Regions from separate parts of the Peribacillus sp. NPDC058075 genome, predicted to be linked through region 3. Evidence: riboswitches for the same ligand, from Rfam matches in the RefSeq annotation. Region 3 holds a riboswitch; each other region holds the start of a gene.
What was found. A riboswitch is a leader RNA that binds a small molecule or an ion and turns the genes downstream of it on or off. The one in region 3 is predicted to bind S-adenosylmethionine.
Positions count from the first base shown of each region.

Region 1: linked by a shared signal. The riboswitch ahead of ACFVS1_RS17800 (5-methyltetrahydropteroyltriglutamate--homocysteine S-methyltransferase) and the one ahead of mtnW (2,3-diketo-5-methylthiopentyl-1-phosphate enolase) in region 3 are both predicted to bind S-adenosylmethionine.
Region 2: linked by a shared signal. The riboswitch ahead of mmuP (S-methylmethionine permease) and the one ahead of mtnW (2,3-diketo-5-methylthiopentyl-1-phosphate enolase) in region 3 are both predicted to bind S-adenosylmethionine.
Region 4: linked by a shared signal. The riboswitch ahead of ACFVS1_RS08430 (YezD family protein) and the one ahead of mtnW (2,3-diketo-5-methylthiopentyl-1-phosphate enolase) in region 3 are both predicted to bind S-adenosylmethionine.

Region 1 is NZ_JBHVSL010000002.1:18,408-23,546, reverse strand. Features, by position in the region: gene ACFVS1_RS17815 (hypothetical protein) at 1-332, shown strand, start outside; gene ACFVS1_RS17810 (aldehyde dehydrogenase family protein) at 440-1,900, opposite strand; gene ACFVS1_RS17805 (LysR family transcriptional regulator) at 2,016-2,894, shown strand; gene ACFVS1_RS17800 (5-methyltetrahydropteroyltriglutamate--homocysteine S-methyltransferase) at 2,950-4,053, opposite strand; SAM riboswitch class I at 4,136-4,237, opposite strand; gene ACFVS1_RS17795 (hypothetical protein) at 4,394-4,822, shown strand; gene ACFVS1_RS17790 (glycerol-3-phosphate responsive antiterminator) at 4,995-5,139, shown strand, end outside.
Region 2 is NZ_JBHVSL010000001.1:1,532,351-1,537,489, forward strand. Features, by position in the region: gene ACFVS1_RS07715 (ring-cleaving dioxygenase) at 1-787, shown strand, start outside; gene ACFVS1_RS07720 (alpha/beta hydrolase) at 787-1,395, shown strand; gene ACFVS1_RS07725 (flavin reductase family protein) at 1,413-2,021, shown strand; SAM riboswitch class I at 2,237-2,339, shown strand; gene mmuP (S-methylmethionine permease) at 2,423-3,817, shown strand; gene mmuM (homocysteine S-methyltransferase) at 3,807-4,769, shown strand; gene ACFVS1_RS07740 (hypothetical protein) at 5,019-5,139, shown strand, end outside.
Region 3 is NZ_JBHVSL010000001.1:1,376,886-1,382,024, reverse strand. Features, by position in the region: gene ACFVS1_RS06995 (cupin domain-containing protein) at 41-574, opposite strand; gene ACFVS1_RS06990 (methylthioribulose 1-phosphate dehydratase) at 599-1,228, opposite strand; gene ACFVS1_RS06985 (2-hydroxy-3-keto-5-methylthiopentenyl-1-phosphate phosphatase) at 1,225-1,884, opposite strand; gene mtnW (2,3-diketo-5-methylthiopentyl-1-phosphate enolase) at 1,891-3,123, opposite strand; SAM riboswitch class I at 3,229-3,382, opposite strand; gene ACFVS1_RS06975 (pyridoxal phosphate-dependent aminotransferase) at 3,514-4,686, opposite strand; gene ACFVS1_RS06970 (carbon-nitrogen family hydrolase) at 4,787-5,139, shown strand, end outside.
Region 4 is NZ_JBHVSL010000001.1:1,689,048-1,694,186, forward strand. Features, by position in the region: gene pdxS (pyridoxal 5'-phosphate synthase lyase subunit PdxS) at 1-191, shown strand, start outside; gene pdxT (pyridoxal 5'-phosphate synthase glutaminase subunit PdxT) at 193-792, shown strand; partial or broken gene ACFVS1_RS08415 (SDR family NAD(P)-dependent oxidoreductase) at 946-1,690, shown strand; gene ACFVS1_RS08420 (TetR/AcrR family transcriptional regulator) at 1,863-2,450, shown strand; gene ssuE (NADPH-dependent FMN reductase) at 2,653-3,186, shown strand; SAM riboswitch class I at 3,461-3,569, shown strand; gene ACFVS1_RS08430 (YezD family protein) at 3,741-3,884, shown strand; gene ACFVS1_RS08435 (phosphoadenylyl-sulfate reductase) at 4,067-4,771, shown strand; gene sat (sulfate adenylyltransferase) at 4,824-5,139, shown strand, end outside.

The DNA.
Region 1 (5,139 bases), on a different contig from region 3:
GGAATGGGACTTGCGAGTTCAAGGGTTTGAAACATGATAATCGATTGACGAATACGATGATATATTTAGGGGGGGCTATCTTTAATTTAATCAGCATGCTGATCATATATAGCTTAGTGTATCAGAATATCCTGGACAGGTCGGTAATCTGGTATCAATTTATCTATTTCTCTTTCTATGTTATGTTTTTCTCCTTGTTTCCGATGTATTTCTCGGACGGATCGCCTAGTGATGGGAAGGCTGCGGAATTAGCCTTGAGGAACAAGCTGGAAGATAGGGTGACGGATGATATATTTGTGAAGAAAATGGATGATGATGATTGCTGCAAGTGAAAAGGGGACGTGCTGGTGGCCGTCCTTTTTTTGTGACCTTTCCTTAGTACAAAAAGGCATCTGTATACATCCTGAAAGGTTGTACCAGATGCCTGATGAATTAATGGTTAAAATGGATATTCACGATATTGTGTTTGAAGGGAAATCCATTTCGTAACAGTGAATTCTTCGACAATCCATGGGCTTCCGAATCTGCCTAAACCACTCATTTTGTTCCCGCCGAATGGTATGTTCGTTCCATCGTTAACGGTTTGATCATTGATGTGTGTCATTCCGCTGTCGATTTGCAACCCTAAGCGTTCTCCCTTTTCCAGATCAGAAGTGAAGATAGCCGAGCTTAAACCATAAATGGTGTCATTGGCGATATCGATGGCTTCTTCATCTGTTTCTGTTTGAATGATGGACACGACAGGAGAAAACATTTCTGTTTGTGCGATTTTATCCGAGTTCTGTACGTCCCGGAAAATAGTTGGTGTCAGTACATTGCCAATGCGTTCTCCCTCGAGTGCAACATTGACCCCAGCAGCTTTAGTTTCCTCGATGATTTGTTGTACTTTTTCTAATTGACGCTCGTTCACAAGTGGTCCAATGATTGTTTTAGGATCTAATTGGTCACCAAATGGAAGAGCTTTTGCACGTTCAACGAATTTTGCAGTAAAGTCTTCGTAAAGGTCTTTATGCACGATTATGCGGTTAATGCACATGCAAATCTGTCCTTGGTGAATGTACTTTCCAAAGATTGCAGCATCAACGGCACGGTCCACATCTGCATCAGATAATACAATGAAAGGATTATTACCGCCAAGCTCCAGCGCAACTCGTTTTAGGTTTTTCCCTGCAATGGCCCCGATGTGCTGTCCTACAGGAGTAGAACCTGTGAAGCTGATTAATTTGGGAATCGGGTTTGTCAGCATGCCATCACCGATTTCTTCCAGGTCAGTTAGGATCATATTAAAGACTCCTTTTGGAAGACCGGCATATTCAAATGCTGCAGCAATGATGATTCCTCCAGTAAATCCAACTTGAACGTCCGGTTTATGAACGACTGCATTTCCTAATGCAATGGCTGGTGCGATGGTTCTCATTGACAAGTTCATCGGAAAGTTAAACGGAGATATTGAAGAAATAACTCCTAGTGGCAGTCGATGTATATGATTGACTTTATGATCTATTGCTGACGGAACCTCATGCAGTTGATATATTTCATCCACCATGTTAGAAGATTCTTCGACTATTTCCATAGTAAGCTGAAATTCAACATTTGCTTTAATAAGCGATCCACCCGTTTCACGGGAAATCATTTCAACGATTTCATTCCGATTTTCCTGGAGGAATTCACCAACTTTAATCAGGACCTGACGACGTTTTTCAGCTGTTGTTTTTGCCCAACCTTTTTGAGCGTTTTTTGCTATTTCAAATGATTCATCGAGCTGTTTTGATGTAGCCAAGCTCACATTTGAAATCACGGCATTATTGTATGGGTTTAAAATATTATATCTGCGTTGACTTGAGCCTTCCACCCATTCCCCATTGATGAAACTTTTGTTTAGTTCCTTGAATTTCTCCATTTTGAACACCCCTTTATGTTGTAAACAAATATATTTTACTGCTGTTTGTATCATATTTAAAATATCTATATAATTAAGTTTATATACGATTTACATATATATCAGAGGTGCCAAGATGGATATTAGACAATTACGATATTTTCTTATTCTTGCAGAAGAAGGCCAGGTTTCCCGTGCAGCAAAAAAATTGAATATGTCACAGCCGCCATTAAGCCAGCAGCTCCGCCTTATGGAAGAAGAATTAGGGACTACTTTACTTGAGCGAAAAAGGAACGGTAAAAGTATGGAGTTGACCGAAGCTGGGAGGGTACTTTACGAGAAGGCTAAGAATATGCTGCAATATTTCGAGGACTCCTTGCTCGAAGTGAAGGAAACGGGTGAGGGAATTAAAGGTACCCTTTCAGTAGGTTCCGTACTTGCTTATATGTCTTATTTACCTGATAAAATTAATAATTTCAAGAAAAAATATCCTTCCGTTGCCTTTAAAATATTCGCAGGAGATCCATATGAAATAAGTAATTATTTGGAGAATCAGGATATTGAACTTGCCATTGTTCATTTACCTGTCGAGATGAAGGGTCTTTCCATTTTGAACATAGGACAAGTGCCGAATGTTTTTGTTGTACCTGAGGGGTGGGACAGTTTCACTTCGAAGGATAGGGTCCATTTAAAGGATATTGAAAATATCCCATTGCTTTTAGTGCATAGGGAAAAAGGACAAGGGATTTATGAAGAAATTATCGAGGAATTTAAAAAGCGGGAAATACAGCCAAATATTTTATGCGAATGCCATGATGTAAATGTTCTGCTCTCACTGGTTTCAGCTGGAGTTGGGGCGAGTATTGTTCCGAAATCAGCTGTTTCACCTCATATTATAAAAGGAGTGAAAGTGTTGGATATTATCGATTCTTCAATTCAATCGAATATAGCTTTGGTTTTTAGACAAGATCGTTATCTTTCAAAAACGGCAAAACATTTTATTGAGCTGTTTTGAAGAAAAGCTAGGCCTTCTTAAAGTGCCTAGCTTTTACGTTACATGTAAAGATGAATCATTCCCATACTTCTTTTGCTACATCAACAACGAATTTCAGTTTTTCCCATTGCTGGTCTTCGGTCAGCTTGTTGCCGTGATGGGTGGAGGCAAAGCCGCATTGCGGGCTTAAGCATAATTGTTCGAGAGGAACGAAGTCTGATGCCTCCTTGATGCGAGCCCTGACTGCTTCCTTGTCTTCGATTTCTCCATTTTTTGAAGTGACGACACCCAGTACGACCCGTGCCCCGCCATTTGGAATGAATTCCAATGGTTTGAAATCCCCTGAGCGTTGATCGTCATATTCCAGGAAGAATCCATCGACTTTTTCTTTTGCCAATAAAGTTGGGGCGATACGGGCATAGCTTCCTTCAAACGCCCAAGTTGACTGGTAGTTCCCACGACAGAGGTGTGTGGTGACGACAAGGTCTTCTGGTTTTCCTTCCAATGCGCCATTAATTACGCGAAGTGCAAGGTCGATTAACTGTTCCCTCGTATATTTTCCATCTTTGAACTGGAAATCCGGAGCTGAAAGTCTGGCAATATAAACATCATCCAATTGAAGATAACGCACACCTGCTTCATAAAAGGCTTTCAAAGCATGCTGATACGCCTTGATGATATCATTTGCATAGTCTTCAATATCAGGGTAGACGTCTTCATTATGAATGCCTGCAGCAAATAATTGATTCGGACTGGGAATGGTTTGCTTGGCCACGGCACGTCCGTTCACGATTTTGTTCAATTCAATGAAATCACGGATGAAGGGATGTTCAGGATTGAATGAAACCTTCCCGGTATTGCGAACGTTATATCTCTCTGTTTCCACACCATCGAACGTGAGACCTTTTTCAGTCACATATCCCTCGATGCCATTTAAATGTTCGAGGAAGTCGAAGTGCCACCATGTTCGTCTGAACTCACCGTCGGTAACGGCCTCTAATCCAACTTCAATTTGTTTTTCGACAATCCGATTGATTTCTTCGGTCTCAACTTCACGAAGACGCTCTGCTGAAATGGTACCTTCCTTATAGTTCTTTCTGGCAATATGTAAACGTTCTGGTCTTAATAAACTTCCAACGTGGTCGGCCCTGAATGGCGCTTTCGTTAATGTGATTGACATGTTGCATTCCTTCTTTCTCTTTAAAAATAAAAAACCTCTTCTTAAAAATAAGAAGAGGTGTAGGCAACGAAGCTATATACTCTTCTTATCTTCAAGTTTTTACACTTCTGGAATTAGCACAGTACATGAATCGTCTGTTGCTGAGGCATCAAAGGGCCAGTCCCTCCACCTCTCTTGATAAGAGTTGTCTATTGAATTAAGTATGACTATACAGGTAGTTTGTACAAAGGTCAAGCGTTGAAGGTGGAAAATTTAGAATTTACCGATTATTAATTTGGGCAGAAATGTTAACTGCATCGGGGAACCCGGCATATGCTTTGAGTAGGGAGGGAATGCGAGGATGAGTACATTCAATCCATTCAAAAATGGCATACCGATAACGGTTACTGAAGCTATGATAGAGAGAATCATAAAAATGAAATCCTCTGGTCCGGATATTAAAGTCGAGATTACGCCAAAGCATATTGTGCTTTCCGGAACGATGGAAGTGAAAAAAATGATGTTTAAGAAAAACGTAGCTTTCCGGATTACATTAAAACCGGTTTCTGTGGAAAAAAGAACGATATCATTTGAATTAGTGGAAATGGAACCAATTGACAGGAATTTCATCAACCAAAGGATATTTAACAGACCGCCATTTTTTGAATATGAAAAAAGAGCGATCAAAATGAATGTTAATGCTTGGGACATCGTGAGAAAAATTCCAGTGGGCACAATTAAATCGTATGAACTTGTCGAAGGTGCATTGAAAATGAAACTCTCATTATGAGTTAAGGGATATTTTACATACAACCTTATCCGCAATCTATAAAGGGAGTGCCAGGTATGTTAGTGTTATGGTGAGATTGGTCATGAAAAAAATGTGATTGATAAATCAAGCTCTTTAAAATATACTAAATAACTTGAAGTTTTGAGTTTTTCTGGGAATGAGGAGGATAATGATGGATCAAAAGATTTTACCTGCTTCAGCAAGCATGAAGGATTTTGAAAGATTTCTAGAAAGCTCCTATGAAATAGGTGTGTTTCTTGATTTGCATATATCACAATTGAAAAATGTAAGTATGATGGCAAAGCAGCATAATAAGA
Region 2 (5,139 bases), 160 kb from region 3:
AGGTTCACCGGGCACTATCATCACTTTCTTTCCTTGGCCTGGGGCATACCGAGGGACAATTGGCTCCGGACAAGTGGGGATTACAACATATGCCGTTCCGGAAGGATCATTGGGCTTCTGGGAAACGCGCCTAGGTAAATTTAACATAGACTTTGAAAAGATTTCCCGTTTTGGCGAGGATTATCTAGGCTTTCAGGACCCACATGGATTGCAACTTGAACTGGTTGAGCGTAAAGAGGGTAAAAATAGCGAGTGGTCATTCGGCGGTGTACCAGCTGACAAGGCGGTCAAGGGATTCGGCGGTGCTGTATTATTGACGTCGAAACCGATCAAAACGATGGAACTATTAGAGGAAGTGCTGGGTTTGCAAAAGATGGGGGAAGAGGGCGATTTCATCCGCTTCAAATCCACATCGGGCATCGGAAATTTGATAGATGTTAAAAAAACGGTTTTGCCTAATGGGAAAATCGGAGTGGGAACTGTCCATCATCTTGCATGGCGTGCAAGCGACAATGAAGATCATGAAGAATGGAGGGGGCATATCGCAAAGCATGGCTATGCCGTGACACCCTTTAAAGACCGCCAATACTTTGATGCCATTTATTTCAGGGAAGATGGAGGCATACTCTTTGAAGTTGCCACAGATCCACCTGGATTTGCTCATGATGAAACGAAGGAAACGATGGGAAGTAAATTAATGCTGCCGCCATGGCTGGAAGAAAAAAGGGAGATCATGGAGAAAACGTTACTGCCGGCAGTGCCGAGGGTACTAGAGGAGGATAAATGATGAAGCATATTTTTCAAAAAGGAACTAATCCGGAGGCACCGTTGCTTTTACTTTTACATGGCACTGGCGGAACGGAAACAGATCTCTTGCCGTTAGCGGAAATGGTTTCACCGGGTTCATCCGTATTGAGCGTACGGGGAAATGTACTTGAAAACGGAATGCCTCGATATTTCCGCCGGCTGGCTGAAGGAGTTTTTGATGAAGAAGATTTGATTTTCCGTACGAAGGAGCTTTATGACTTCTTGGAATCAGCGTCCGGACAATATGACTTCGATCGTGACAGAGTGGTGGCATTAGGTTATTCTAATGGTGCAAACATAGCAGCAAGTTTGATGTTCCATTTCGAAGGGGCATTACAAGGAGCGATTCTTCATCATCCTATGGTGCCTAGACGCGGCATTGCTTTGCCGTCCCTTTCGGATATACCTGTATTCATCGCTGCAGGTAAAAACGATCCGATTTGCCCGGCAGAAGAAACGGAAGAACTTAATCAACTATTACTGCAAGCTGGTGCTGCGGTGGATGTTCACTGGGAACATTACGGTCATCAGTTAACACGTTCAGAGGTTGATGCAGCAGGTTCATGGTTTCAAAAGAACTTTTTATAAGAATGAGAGGGATGAAGATGATTTCAGTTAATCCTGAAAGCCTTACTGAACGGGAAAATTATAAGTTTTTGACTGGAAGCATCATACCGAGACCAATAGCCCTGGTTACGACACAGTCCGAAACCGGTACAATCAATATAGCTCCGTTCAGTTTTTTTAACATAGTCAGTTCCAATCCTCCGATGATTTCCATTTCAGTTCAACGGAAAGAAGGAATTTCGAAGGACACGGCCCGAAATGCAATTCAAACAGGTGAATTCGTTGTTCATATCACTGATGAAGATAATGTTGCTGATGCAAATCGAACGGCCAAGGAACTCCCGTCTGACGAAAGTGAATTGGGTCTTACCAATTTCACACAGGCTGTTAGTGATAAGGTGTCGGTACCAGGATTGCAAGAAGCGAAGGTACGCTTTGAATGCACATTGGAGCATGCGATACCATTGGCAGGTTCCAAGAATAAACCTGGTTGTGATTTATTGATAGGGAAAATAGTCTGCTATCATATAGAGCAGGAGATTTACCATAAAGGCCGAATTGACCAGAATGGGCTAAAACCTGTAGCAAGATTAGCGGGTCATACTTATACAAAACTAGGGGAATTATTTGACATAGAACGACCTTAAGGAATATGAAAGAAAAATGGCGTCATCTTTTAAGGTGTCGTCATTTTTTTCGTTAGCATTATCTGCAATTCTAATACTTTAAGCGACTGTTCCAAAAACAAGTTCATATCTATGCCAAAGGTGCGATGTTCGTTTGGACTTTAAAGGAATTCTTTACAAATCGAAACAAAACTTGACAATTTTTTCATAGATTGATAAAGTTATAAAAAAATAATTTCTTATCCAGAGAGGTGGAGGGACTGGCCCTATGAAACCTCAGCAACAGGTCTGCAATGACACTGTGCTAATTCCCGGGGGTGAAACCTTGATAGATAAGACCGTACGTGTTTATTTGTCAGTAACGCACTCTTTTTTAGAGTGCGTTTTCGTTTTTTCTGGATGCAGGATAAAGGAGAGTAAGAATGGAGAACAAAAGGAAGCATGAATTTCAAAGGGAAATGCAGGCACGGCATATAATAATGCTATCGCTTGGCGGGGTGATTGGAACAGGTTTATTCTTAAGTTCGGGTTATACGATTCAACAGGCTGGCCCATTCGGCACCATCCTCTCGTATCTGATTGGGGCATTAGTGGTTTATCTAGTCATGCTATGTCTAGGTGAACTGGCAGTACATATGCCCGAGACAGGTGCGTTTCATAGCTACTCAGCTAAATACATAGGTCCTGGGACAGGGTATACAGTAGCCTGGTTGTATTGGCTAACGTGGACTGTTGCACTAGGTTCGGAATTCACGGCTGCAGGATTGTTGATGCAGAGATGGTTTCCATCAATCAATGTCTGGATATGGAGTGCACTATTTGCCATTTTGGTCTTGGCATTAAATGCGTGGACCGTTAAATTTTTCGCTGAATCCGAATTCTGGTTTGCGTCTATAAAGGTATTTGCCATTGTGATTTTTATTATTTTGGGAGCAGCGGCAATGCTGGGTTTTATTCCAATCATTCATTCACAATCCGCTCCGTTATTCTCCAATTTTACAAGTGAAGGTTTATTTCCGAATGGTGCTTTTGCCATTCTAATGACGATGCTTGCGGTGAATTTCGCATTCTCTGGAACTGAATTAATCGGAATTGCAGCTGGAGAAACTGTGAATCCTGAAAAAACGATACCAAAGGCAATCCGTATGACTTTATGGAGATTGATTATCTTTTTTGTAGGAACCATCGTTGTCTTATCCGCATTATTGCCTATTTCGGATGCAAGCGTATTAGAAAGCCCCTTTGTGGCAGTTCTTGAACGAATTGGTGTGCCGTATGCAGCGGATATTATGAACTTTGTCATATTAACTGCCATTTTGTCTGCTGCAAACTCGGGACTGTATGCATCATCCAGAATGCTTTGGTCACTTGCAGATAAGGAAACTATATCACCAATATTTGCAAAATTGACAAAACGGGGAGTTCCGATACATGCAGTCCTTTTCAGTATGTTGGGCGGCAGCTTAGCCCTGTTCTCGAGTATTATTGCACCGGATACTGTTTACATAGTGCTTGTATCCATTTCTGGACTTGCCGTGGTGGTAGTTTGGATGAGTATTAGCGTGTCACAGTTTCTATTTCGCAGACGATATATAAACGAAGGAAATTCAGTAAATGACTTGGCTTATCGAACGCCATTTTATCCACTCGTGCCAATCGTTTCTTTTATCCTATGCCTGGCTTCTTGCATAGGAATTGCATTTGATCCTACACAACGAATTGCACTATATTGTGGCATTCCATTTATTTTGTTGTGCTATGGAAGTTATTATGTGACAAAAACCATAAAGAAAAGAGGAGTAGATCATGAACAATAAAACTAACCCAATTGACGCTATTTTACGAGATCATTCTGTCATGATTTTGGACGGAGCTTTAGCTACAGAGCTAGAGAGGCATGGATGTGATTTGGACGACCCGCTCTGGTCTGCACGTGTATTACTGGAAAATCCAGATGTGATTTATCAAGTGCATTCTGACTACTTTCGTGCTGGAGCTGACTGTGCGATTACGGCTAGCTACCAAGCCACCGTTGAAGGTTTCGCCCTCCGTGGAATACAAGAAAAAGAGGCTTTGGAGCTAATCCGTAAAACGGTTTTACTCGCAAGAAAAGCAAGAGATAATTTTTGGAAGGAAGAAAATCAAATGCTTAGGCCTAAGCCATTGGTTGCTGCATCTGTTGGCCCTTATGGGGCTTATCTTGCAGATGGTTCAGAGTATGTAGGAAACTATGGTGTATCGGATGAAACTTTAACTGCATTTCATCGCTCACGAATATCAGCGTTGATTGAAGCAGGAGCTGACCTTTTAGCGTTTGAAACGATTCCTTCCCTGCAAGAAGCAAAAGTATTATATTCGTTATTGAAGGATTATCCAGAAGTGTATGCTTGGCTATCCTTTTCTTTGAAAAATGAAAAAGCGATAAGTGACGGTACATTACTCGAGGAGTGTACAAGATTGTTTGGGGACAGTGAGCAAATTGCAGCAATCGGCATCAACTGTGCGCCAGTATCATGTATCACGGAAGCTATCCAGGTGTTGCGTGCAAACACGGATAAACCAATCATTGTTTATCCGAATTCAGGTGAAGCATATAATCCAGAAACTAAAACATGGCATGGTCAAGAATCATGTAACAGGCTCGACCTGAAATCTGAAGAATGGCACCATGCAGGGGCGCGTTTAATTGGAGGGTGCTGCAGAACGGCACCGCATCATATTGAAGATATTTCAAGAAAGTGGCGACCTTCCGTGGCGGTATCCTCCTAGCCCTTGTTCTGTTATAAACTGTTATAAGGTATGTAGGCAGTATATTGACCATAACTAAAAAGAACAGGAAGCGTCATAATCAGGCGGTTCCTGTTCTTTTTGAGCTCATTATCCAAATTCGAGTTATCTGACTACTATTTCTTAGGCTAAAATGAAACCGCTCCAAAAACAGTTAGGAGAAATTAAATCATATTATTTCTGTGCTTGGGAAAACTAAACAAACAATGAATAGAAAGGAGAGAAATGAGTATGAGTCGTGGTAAAAATTTTAATCACAAAGAAAAAGGCCATCCTGGAAATTTACCTAATAATAGAATAAGCGAAGAGAAGGAACACAGCCGGCAGTATGAACAAATCGAAGATATAGTCA
Region 3 (5,139 bases):
AAATTGAACCCAGCTCTTAAGCTGGTTTTTTAACATTGATTCATGCTTGGACTTCGTCTTTTTCGTAAATCGGCACCCATCCTGCCGCTGTAACGAAAATGCGGACAGCAACAGTTTTCCTATCCTCTGCAAGCGTGAAATAATGTCTTGTTGATTCTGGAACGCTAATAAGATCTCCTGGATTAAGGCGTACATCAAACCACTGGTTATCTTTGCCTTCAATGGCAAAGATACTCGTTCCGCCCGCTATGAAACGCACTTCATCATCTTCATGGTGATGTTCCTGCTTAAAGTTTTCAAGCATTTGATCCAAGTTCGGATTCGCATCGGATAATGTGATGATATCATGCGCTTTATAACCTCTTCTTTCCGAGATTTCCGTTATCTCTGATTGGAATGCTACAAGGATTTCCTCCTTGTCAGCATCTGTTAAATCGTATTTTTCCACGAGATGGGCCGGTAATTTAGAAATGTCCCATTGCTCATAAATAACCCCTTGTGTTTCTAAAAATTCTTTTACCTGTTCACCGTTTTCAATAACCTCGTTTGTTTCATGGAATCTGATTGTCGCCATCATTCATTCCTCCTCTATGAGTGTTTATCTTAAAGAACCTGCAAACGCCTTTTGTTGATTAAGCAACATTTGATATTGAAATAAAAATTCGCAAGCTTCAAGTATTCTCTTTGCTTCGAGTCCGCTTTTACCCCAAACCGTAATACCATGATTGCGGATCAGCACGGCGCCAGAGTCTTCTTCGACATGTGACTCGAACTTATCGGATAACAGCGGAATGTCAGCATGATTATATATGATAGGGATCCGAAGTTCCGAATCCTCATCCCACCGACCGGTCGCTTTAATGATTTCATGATTACGAAAAGAAACTTGGCCTTCATCTCCGTACAATTCGGATATCACATTATTTTCAACTGTATGGACATGGAGTACACAGTTCGCATTCGTTTTCCGGTAAATGACTGTATGAAGTAAAGTTTCGGCCGATGGTCTTAGGTTCGTTTCTTCAACTGGCTTTCCTTTTAAATCCACCAGTAAAAAGTCCGAATCCGATTGTTTCCTTTTATCCTTACCGCTTGCCGTAATATAAAAGAAAGGGCTTTTGGGCTCCCGAATGGACAAATTCCCGCTAGTTCCCATAAACCAATCCCTTTCGGCCAGTTCAACTTTAATATCTGCCAGCTCCTGCCATTCCTTAGAATGAATGTTCATGCTTTAACCGCCTCCTGCTGCTTTAAAATATCAATGACATCAAAAAACGTTTCAAATCCTTGATGTGGAATCCCTTCCCTATCGCATTTTTCAAGCAGTATGTCACGGGCTATGACAAAATCGGCCTGTTTGGCAGCTTCAAAATCCGTTACTGAATCTCCAATTACGAATGTAAAATCTTCTGCACCCGCTATTTCCCTCATAATGGATGGCTTGCAGCAACCGCAATCATTATTACATTGATCATCACAAGCATGTGGCCACTCAATATAAATCTTTTCCTTATCAAAAAATGCATGGTTGCAATAAACGGACTCTGTTGGCAAGATATCATTTAAAAGCGGTGCAATGAAAAAATCCATGCCTCCGCTTACAATATATAAAGGGATGTTAACTTGTTTCGTATACTCAACGAATTCATTAAACCCTGGACGAATGCCAGCCGTCTTTCTTACATATTGGATGATGTCATCCTTCAAGCCGCTATCAAGCAGGGAAAACATATCCCCTACTCCTGAAGATATACTGATTTTTTGCTGAAGGACACCGTCTTTCAACGCTTCCCATTCCGGAGGCGCAAATTTCTTCATGATGGAAATGATATTATCCGTGTTGGTGATCGTTCCGTCAAAATCACAAAAGATGATCGGTTTCATTATTTCTTATAGGCCTCCCCATAACACAAGAGCTTTTTTTAGTGTTTCATCCTCAGCAGCCGCTTCAGATAGGTCCTTTCCTGCCAGTACGGTTTCCACAGCAGAACGGAAAGCCTTTGCTCCGCCCTCTGCTCCATCAGGATGCCCGTGAATTCCACCTCCGGCATTAATCACACTATCGATTCCAAAGTCCTTGATTAGGTCCGGAACCATGCCCGGATGAATGCCAGCAGAAGGAACAGGGAAGGCTTTTTTCCATGAAAGTTCATCTTTTGTCAGAGCTTCAGCAATCGCCAAGGTCTCCTTTTTTTCAAGTGCGACATTTCCATAAGGGGACGGGAACAAGGATAAATCCGCACCTGATAACCTTACTAATTTACCAAGCAATAATGGATAGCCGACCCCATAAAATGATGAGGCTGCCAATGCCCCGCTATATGCAGGGTGCGCCATGATCGGCAGCTTGATACGATCATGTTCACTCAAGGCCTGCAATACATCCAAACCATATGTATGAACGTTGAACAACAAGGCATCTGCCCCTGCATCAGCCGCTTGCTCTGCCTTATCCAATAATTCGAATGTTTTCCCTGATAGATTGACAGCATATAAAGTACGGTGGCCAGTGGTTTCATAGACATCATTCAATATTCTTTTTCCCGTTCTTATTCTATCGAAAAATGGAGTCAGTTCCTGGTCGAAGAGGATCTCATCATCTTTAACTAGGTCGACACCTCCTAATGCTTGTTGCCTCAATTGCTCATTATGGAATGTCAGGTCTCTTCCTAATACACCTTTAAAGATACTCATCACCAGAGGCCGGTTAAATACGCCAACCTTTTTCCTAATGCCTTCAATGCCAAATTGCGGCCCGGGAAAGGCTTTTTGAATATCGCCGACAAAATCCAAGTCGATAAGTTTTATTTCTCCGTCCAATGAAAGTTTGCCGAAGACCGTCGTGAGGATTGCAGGTAAATCATTGGAGAAATTCCTTGCCGGATAGGCAATTTTAATAAGCGACCGGTATATTTTACGATTAAAGTAGCTGTTTGCCCTCTCTTCTTCAGAAAGCGGTGTCACCGATACGACGCGTCCCTTATGTTTTTCCAGTTGTTTCTGGACCAAATGGGGCAGGTCCGTCCATGTCCCGACAGTCAATCCTAAGGCAATGCTCTCTGCTTTTTTCTCATGATTTCCCTTAGAATCATGAATTAAATAAGTAGCGACTATCTCGCTCATTTGATCACTCCTATATCACGTTAGTAAACTCTCGATGTCATTAACCTGAAATGGTCTCAAAATGGCAAAAGCCCCTTCATAAAGAAGAGGCTTTAAAAAGCCATCTTCTTATCTCCCAGCCATTGGCTGCAAGAATTAGCACCGTGCCTTGTGGATTTCAAGAAAAATCCGGCGAAGAATTCCGCCCCATTTTACAATGGAATTACGGTCGGTTGCTGGGCTTCATAGGGCTAGTCCCTCCACCTGCTCAAAATAAGAAAACGCTGATATATATATTTGCATCCAAGTATCGAAAGATTAAGAATTTATTTTGTATTCTGACAGGTAATTCCTACTTTGTCAATAAGTTTTAACTATTTTAGGGTGAATTAATCGGATTTATCATTGTGGTTAAAATATATTTAATCTACTTATCCGTTCTACAGCCTCTTTCAGCCGTTCTTCCGAAGTCAGCAGCCCTACCCTGACGTATCCTTCGCCAAATTCACCAAATCCATTCCCTGCAGCAACAGCAACATGTGCACGCGTTAATAAATAGTCTGCAAAAGTCTCGGACGTAAAACCTTTAGGTACCTTGAGCCAGGCAAAAAATGATGCCGCAGGAGCTTTGACATCCCAGCCGATTGCCCTCAATCCCTCTATGAAAACATTCCTTCGCCCTTCGTACATCTGCACTAACTGCTCTACACAGGTTTGCGAGTCAAGCAAAGCGCTTGCCGCAGCTTCTTGTATCGCCGGGAAGAGACTCACATAAAGATGGTCTTGTAATAGTTCAAGAGCTTCTATGACACTCTTATTCCCCACTGCGAATCCGACTCTCCACCCTGCCATATTGTATGTTTTCGATAGTGTGTATATTTCTATTCCTATTTCCTTCGCTCCCTCTGACTGGAGAAAGCTTATTGGTTTTTTTCCGTCGAATCCTATCGCCCCATACGCGAAGTCGTGGACCACACAAATTGAATGCTCTTTTGCAAAAGAGACGGTCTCATCAAAGAAACTTTCAGTTGCAGAAGCACCTGTGGGATTGTTCGGATAGTTCAAGAACATCATTTTGGCTTTATCAAGCACTTCTTTATGTATGTCACTGTATTTTGGAAGAAAATCATTTTCTTCTGTCAAGGGCATGAATTCGGTCTTTGCCTGGGCTAAAACAACACCGGAAAGATAATCCGGATAGCCGGGATCCGGAACAAGGATCGTATCACCCGGATTCAATAAACACTGCGGCAGTTCGACAAGACCTGCCTTTCCCCCGAAGAGAATCGCCACTTCACTTTTCGGATCCAGCTTGACACCGTATTCACGTTCATAAAAGACGGCAGCAGCGTCTTTTAAATATTGATGCCCCCGGAATGGCGAATATTTATGATTAATTGTTTTTTCGGCCGCAGACTGCAAACTTTTCACGATATGGTCCGGTGTCGGCTGATCAGGGTTTCCCTGGCCTAAATTAATGACATCATGTCCTTGCTCCGTGATGGCATTGACTTTTGCGACAAGTGAGGCAAAAAACTGCTTGGGCAGGTCCTGAAGCTGTCCGGATTTTTCGAATTGCACCATTTATACACCTTCTCTGAAATTTCTTGAAATTCTAGTCACAAATGATATATGTTTATCATAGTCTTGTAAAGTATTTTTTACCATGTGGGGGTTTTAAACGATGAATTGGAAAATAGCTTGTATACAAATGGATATAGCATTCGGGCAACCTGATATCAATTTTCAGGTTGCGGAACAATGGTTGGAAAAAGCAGCACGGTCAGAACCTGATATCATCATTTTACCAGAGCTTTGGACAACCGGATACGACTTAAGCAGGTTAAATGAGATTGCTGATCAAGAGGCGGAAAAAACGATTGAATTTCTTAAAACACAGGCAAGGAAACACGAGATTCATATCGTAGGCGGTTCCATTGCGAAAAAAACGAGCAAGGGAATCTATAACACCATGATAATCATCGATAAACAGGGAAATCTCATAAAAGAATATGATAAGCTTCACTTATTTCAATT
Region 4 (5,139 bases), 310 kb from region 3:
TATTCGTTGGGTCGGGTATTTTTAAATCTGAAAATCCAGAAAAATTCGCATCGGCAATCGTTCAAGCTACTACATATTTCACCGATTATGAATTGATTGGCCGGTTGTCCAAAGAGTTAGGCAGTGCAATGAAAGGAATCGATATTTCCAAACTAGCTCCGGCAGAACGGATGCAGGAACGTGGATGGTAATATGATAACTATTGGTGTTTTGGGATTACAGGGAGCAGTTGAAGAACACTTGAATCAAATCAAAGCTGCCGGTGAACAAGCAATTATAGTAAAAAAACCGGAGCAATTGCTGGAAATCGATGGCTTGATCATTCCAGGCGGAGAAAGCACGACGATGAGGAAGCTTATGGATCGTTATGGATTTATGGAACCTGTCAAAACTTTCTTCGAAGATAAAAAACCAATTTTCGGTACATGTGCAGGGATGGTATTGGCGGCCAATGAATTGACTGGCGATGAGAAGGCCTATCTTGGACTAATGGACATTTCCGTGAAAAGGAACGGATTTGGACGTCAAAAGGATAGTTTCGAGGCTGACCTATCTATCAAAGGAATGGAAACCCCTTATAAGGCAGTTTTCATCCGGGCGCCATTTGCTGATGGAATTGGAGAAGGTGTAGAAGTATTGGCTGTTTATGAAGAGAATGTAGTGGCTGCGAGACAAGACCATGTCCTCGTTAGTGCGTTTCATCCAGAATTAACAGGTGATGATCGTTTCATGCAGCTTTTCATTGAAATGGTGAAGACATCCATAGGTAAGGCCGAATTGAAAACCTGTTAAACAAATGAAGCTGTCCTAATAATAGGACAGCTTTACTTTTGAAAGTTCAAAAGTCTATAAAAATACATATTGCTTGAATTACATATTCCTTACTTTTATAATAAAAAAGTAAGTAAACACTTACTGTATTTTTAGTGTTGAAAGGGAATGTATATGACAGCAAGAGTTGCAGTTATTACAGGAGGAGCAAGCGGTATTGGCCGAGCCGCATGCTTGAAATTCGCAGTAAAAGGGGACAAGGTCGTTGTTGCGGATTTTAATGAAGAAATGGGACAGGAAACCGTTGAACAGATAACAGCGGATGGCGGAGAGGCCATTTTTGTTAAAACGGATGTTTCTAAACAGGATGATGTTGAATCCTTAATCAACAAAACAGTGGAGACATTCGGAAGGATCGATATCATGTTTAATAATGCCGGCATCGGTGCAGGCGGTATGATTCTCGATCAAGATATGGGGGTTACTTAAAAACGATTGGAGTGAACCAGCATGGAGTTGCCTTTGGTATCATGGCAGCAGGACGGAAAATGAAGGAGTTAGGTAACAAGGGTGTCATTATTAATACCGCTTCTGTGTTTGGTTACTTAGCTTCCCACGGAACCTTTGCCTATCAAGCGACTAGAGGAGCTGTAAGAATGATGACACAGACAGCTGCATTGGAATTAGGTGCTTATGGCATACGGGTAGTGGGCATTGCTCCAGGCGGGGTTGACACTCCTATCATTCAAGGCTATAAAGATATGGGAATCATCGATAAATTGAATGCAAGTCAAATGCGCGGTAAATTAATTAAGCCAGAAGCGTTGCAAATGCCGACTATCTAATATCATTAGAGGAAGCGGATGCGATCAATGGAAGTGTAGTCATGGTCGATGATGGCTATGCAGCCTTTAAATGATTTTCTCTAAAAGAAAACATCGTCCAAATCAGAGATGTTTTCTATTTATGATATATGGGAATATTGAATTCTAATGAATCATAGGTAATATTGACCGATGGATACCACCGGGATATCATGGAAAATAGATTGGTGACACTGGTCTTATCATTATAAAAGAAGGTTGATATTTTTGAAAAAAGGGCAGCAAACGAAAGAACGAATCATAAATGTAGCCCGGACTCTTTTTGCCACTAAAGGTTTTGACATGACAAGAACGAATGAAATTGCCTCTGCTTGCAATGTTTCCGAAGCTACTATTTACAAATACTTTGACAGCAAAAAAGATTTGCTATTGGCTACCATTACGCCTGATGAGAAAGAGGAATTTGAAGACGGGACTAGCCATCTATCTACGGATGATCTAGTGGAGAATCATGTTTGCACCATGATAAATAAAATTCTTGATAATAAAGAACAGTTTTCGATACTATTCAGGGAAACACAATTCGATCAAGATATTTCGAAGCAATATGTAGATCAGATCTTCAAGCCGAATGCCAGGCATATTGAAATACAGAAGAGAATAGATAGTGGTGAGATACAATATATCTCTGATATTATCCTATTTAATGTAGGGATCATTTCTTTCACATTGGCATTATCTACACATTATGAGATCCATCAGCAGAAAAAGGAGCCATATTTTACTTCTGAACGAATTAAGAGCATTGCTCAACTTTTGGTATATGGCATTCATGGCAAACAAAAACATACATAATGAAACAGTCATATTGAAGGGCATGAGCATCAAGCCGCAAATATGACCGTTTTGTTTTCCTTCAGATCCGATGGAGTAAATTCTTTAAACTAGAGTGTAAGATTTGACTTATATTTTTCAGACTATTACGATAAAAGCATGCTGTACGAAATGTATATGAAGATTTATCTGGAAATCATGTAATATTGGAGGGGTATATTAAATGAGCGATATCGTAATATTATCAGGAAGTCCGGCTATTCCGTCCAGAACGGACATCTCATTAAAACATATTCAAACATTAGTCGAAAACGAAGGATTTACCACAGCTTATTTCTCAATTACGGATTTCTCAGCAGATGATTTATTCCAAGGGAAATATAATAGCGAAGATATCTTAAAACTTTCTGAGAAAATTCAAGCAGCTAGAGGCGTCATTATTGGTTCACCGGTTTATAAGGCTTCTTATACAGGTGTATTGAAGGCCTTGATTGACTTGCTGCCAGAAGGTGCTTTTAAGGGTAAGCCAGTACTGCCAATCATGATTGGCGGAAGTAACAGGCATCTATTGGCGATTGACTACGCACTTAAACCATTAATTTCAATTTTAAAAGGCGAGCCGCTGCAGGGCATATATTTTGTTGATAAAGAAATAGATAAACAGAATTCAGAAAACCCGATTAATGATTTGCATTTAATTGATCGGGTCCAGAGTCAAGTTCAAGAATTTGTAGAAGCGATACAGTTAAGAAATTAATGAATTCTCCCTTCTATAAAAAGGGCTGGAATTAAAAAAAATATTTTTTCAATTGATGACAGGCGCCATAAATAGCTTCTTAATGAAAATAGACTCATTTTTTTGGAGGTTTTATCTAAAAAGACGAGTCTATTTTCGTATTTACATGAACATAAAATCATAATTGGAATAGTGTGTATAAAAATAACAGTTCATCCATAATATTAAACCAAGTTATTTTATAAGAAAACTCCATTGACAAGGATTAAATATATGTTAATATTTAAAATAATAAAACTTATCCAGAGCGACGGAGGGAATTGGCCCTTTGAAGTCCGGCAACCTGCATGATCGATGCAAGGTGCTACCTCCAACAAAATGTTGATCATTTTGGAAGATAAGGTAAAGATATTTACCTTGGGATCTTTCCATCATGGAAAGATTTTTGTTTTTTTGGAAAGTTGTAGGCAAACCATAACAATGTAAGGTTGTTTGGAATTATATAAATCTAAGAAATTCATTTAATCAGCGGTGAAAATAAGAAATTCGCGGATTTTCTTAAAGGAGGAACAGGCTTGGATAAAGAGAATCAGCTTGAAGAAATATTTGAACGACTTCAAGAAATGCTTAATACTATGAAATATGGATCCATTACACTTATTGTCCAGGATGGTAAAATCATTCAAATGGAAAGAAATGAAAAATTAAGAATTAAATAAGGTATCTGCTGACTAGAAAAACTAGAGGCGGGTTTAACTGATATAAAGAGAGTATTGGTTAGATTCGTCTCTTTTTTCCTAGAGTCAAACAAACTGGAGAAGATTACAACGGGTATTGATCAACAGTTACTCTAACCTGATACAGCAAGTTTTTAGAGGGGGCTACAAAGTTGGCTGCATTAATAAACTATGAAAATTTCAACACTGGGGATTTCCCTGTATTTCCCGAAGACAGTGAGACAAAAGGTGCTTTGGAAGTTCTGCAATGGGCGAATGACCATTATGGAAACGAACTGATCTATGCTTGCAGTTTTGGCATCGAAGGCATCGTGCTTACGGATTTATTGGCGAAGGTCAATCCTTCTGCCAAAATAGTTTTCCTTGATACAGATGTTCATTTTGAGGAAACTTATCAATTGATCGAGCAAGTGAAAAAGCGATATCCAAAGCTTTCGATCGAAATGAAGAAACCAGCCTTGACGCTTGAGGAACAAGCAGCTGAATATGGGGATGAATTATGGGTGAGAGATTCCAATAAGTGCTGTAACATCCGTAAAATCATTCCGCTTACCGATGTGCTTTCAACGGCAACAGCATGGCTTTCAGGACTGCGGAGGGAGCAATCCGAAACAAGGGCTTTGACCGAGTATATCAATAAGGATAATAAGTTCAAGTCAGTTAAAATATGTCCACTCATACATTGGACATGGAAAGATGTATGGCGCTACGCCCACAAAAACGGACTTCCATATAATATCCTGCATGATAATGGATATCCGAGCATTGGATGTAAAACATGTACTGCACCAGCCTTCAATGCAGATGATTTACGCTCAGGCCGTTGGCAAGGAGCTCAAAAAACGGAATGCGGATTGCATTTATCTTAAATAAATAAAAACCAGAGGCTTAAATAAATAGAAACCATAGGGGGAAATTAGCATGACAATCAGTTTACCGCACGGAGGAACATTAATCGATCTTTGGGAACCAAATTATGATATTAGTAAAATAACAAAGTCAATCGAAATCGATGAAATTGCTTTAAGTGATCTTGAATTGATAGGCACTGGTGCCTACAGTCCGATTAATGGATTCTTTACAAAAAGTGACTATGAGACAGTGGTCAAGGATATGAGGCTTAACAGCGGTCATGTATGGAGCATCCCGATTACGCTGCCTTTGACCGAAGAAATTGCAGAAACCCTTACTATAGGTGAAGAAGTAACCTTGACTCATGATGGTGAAACATATGGGG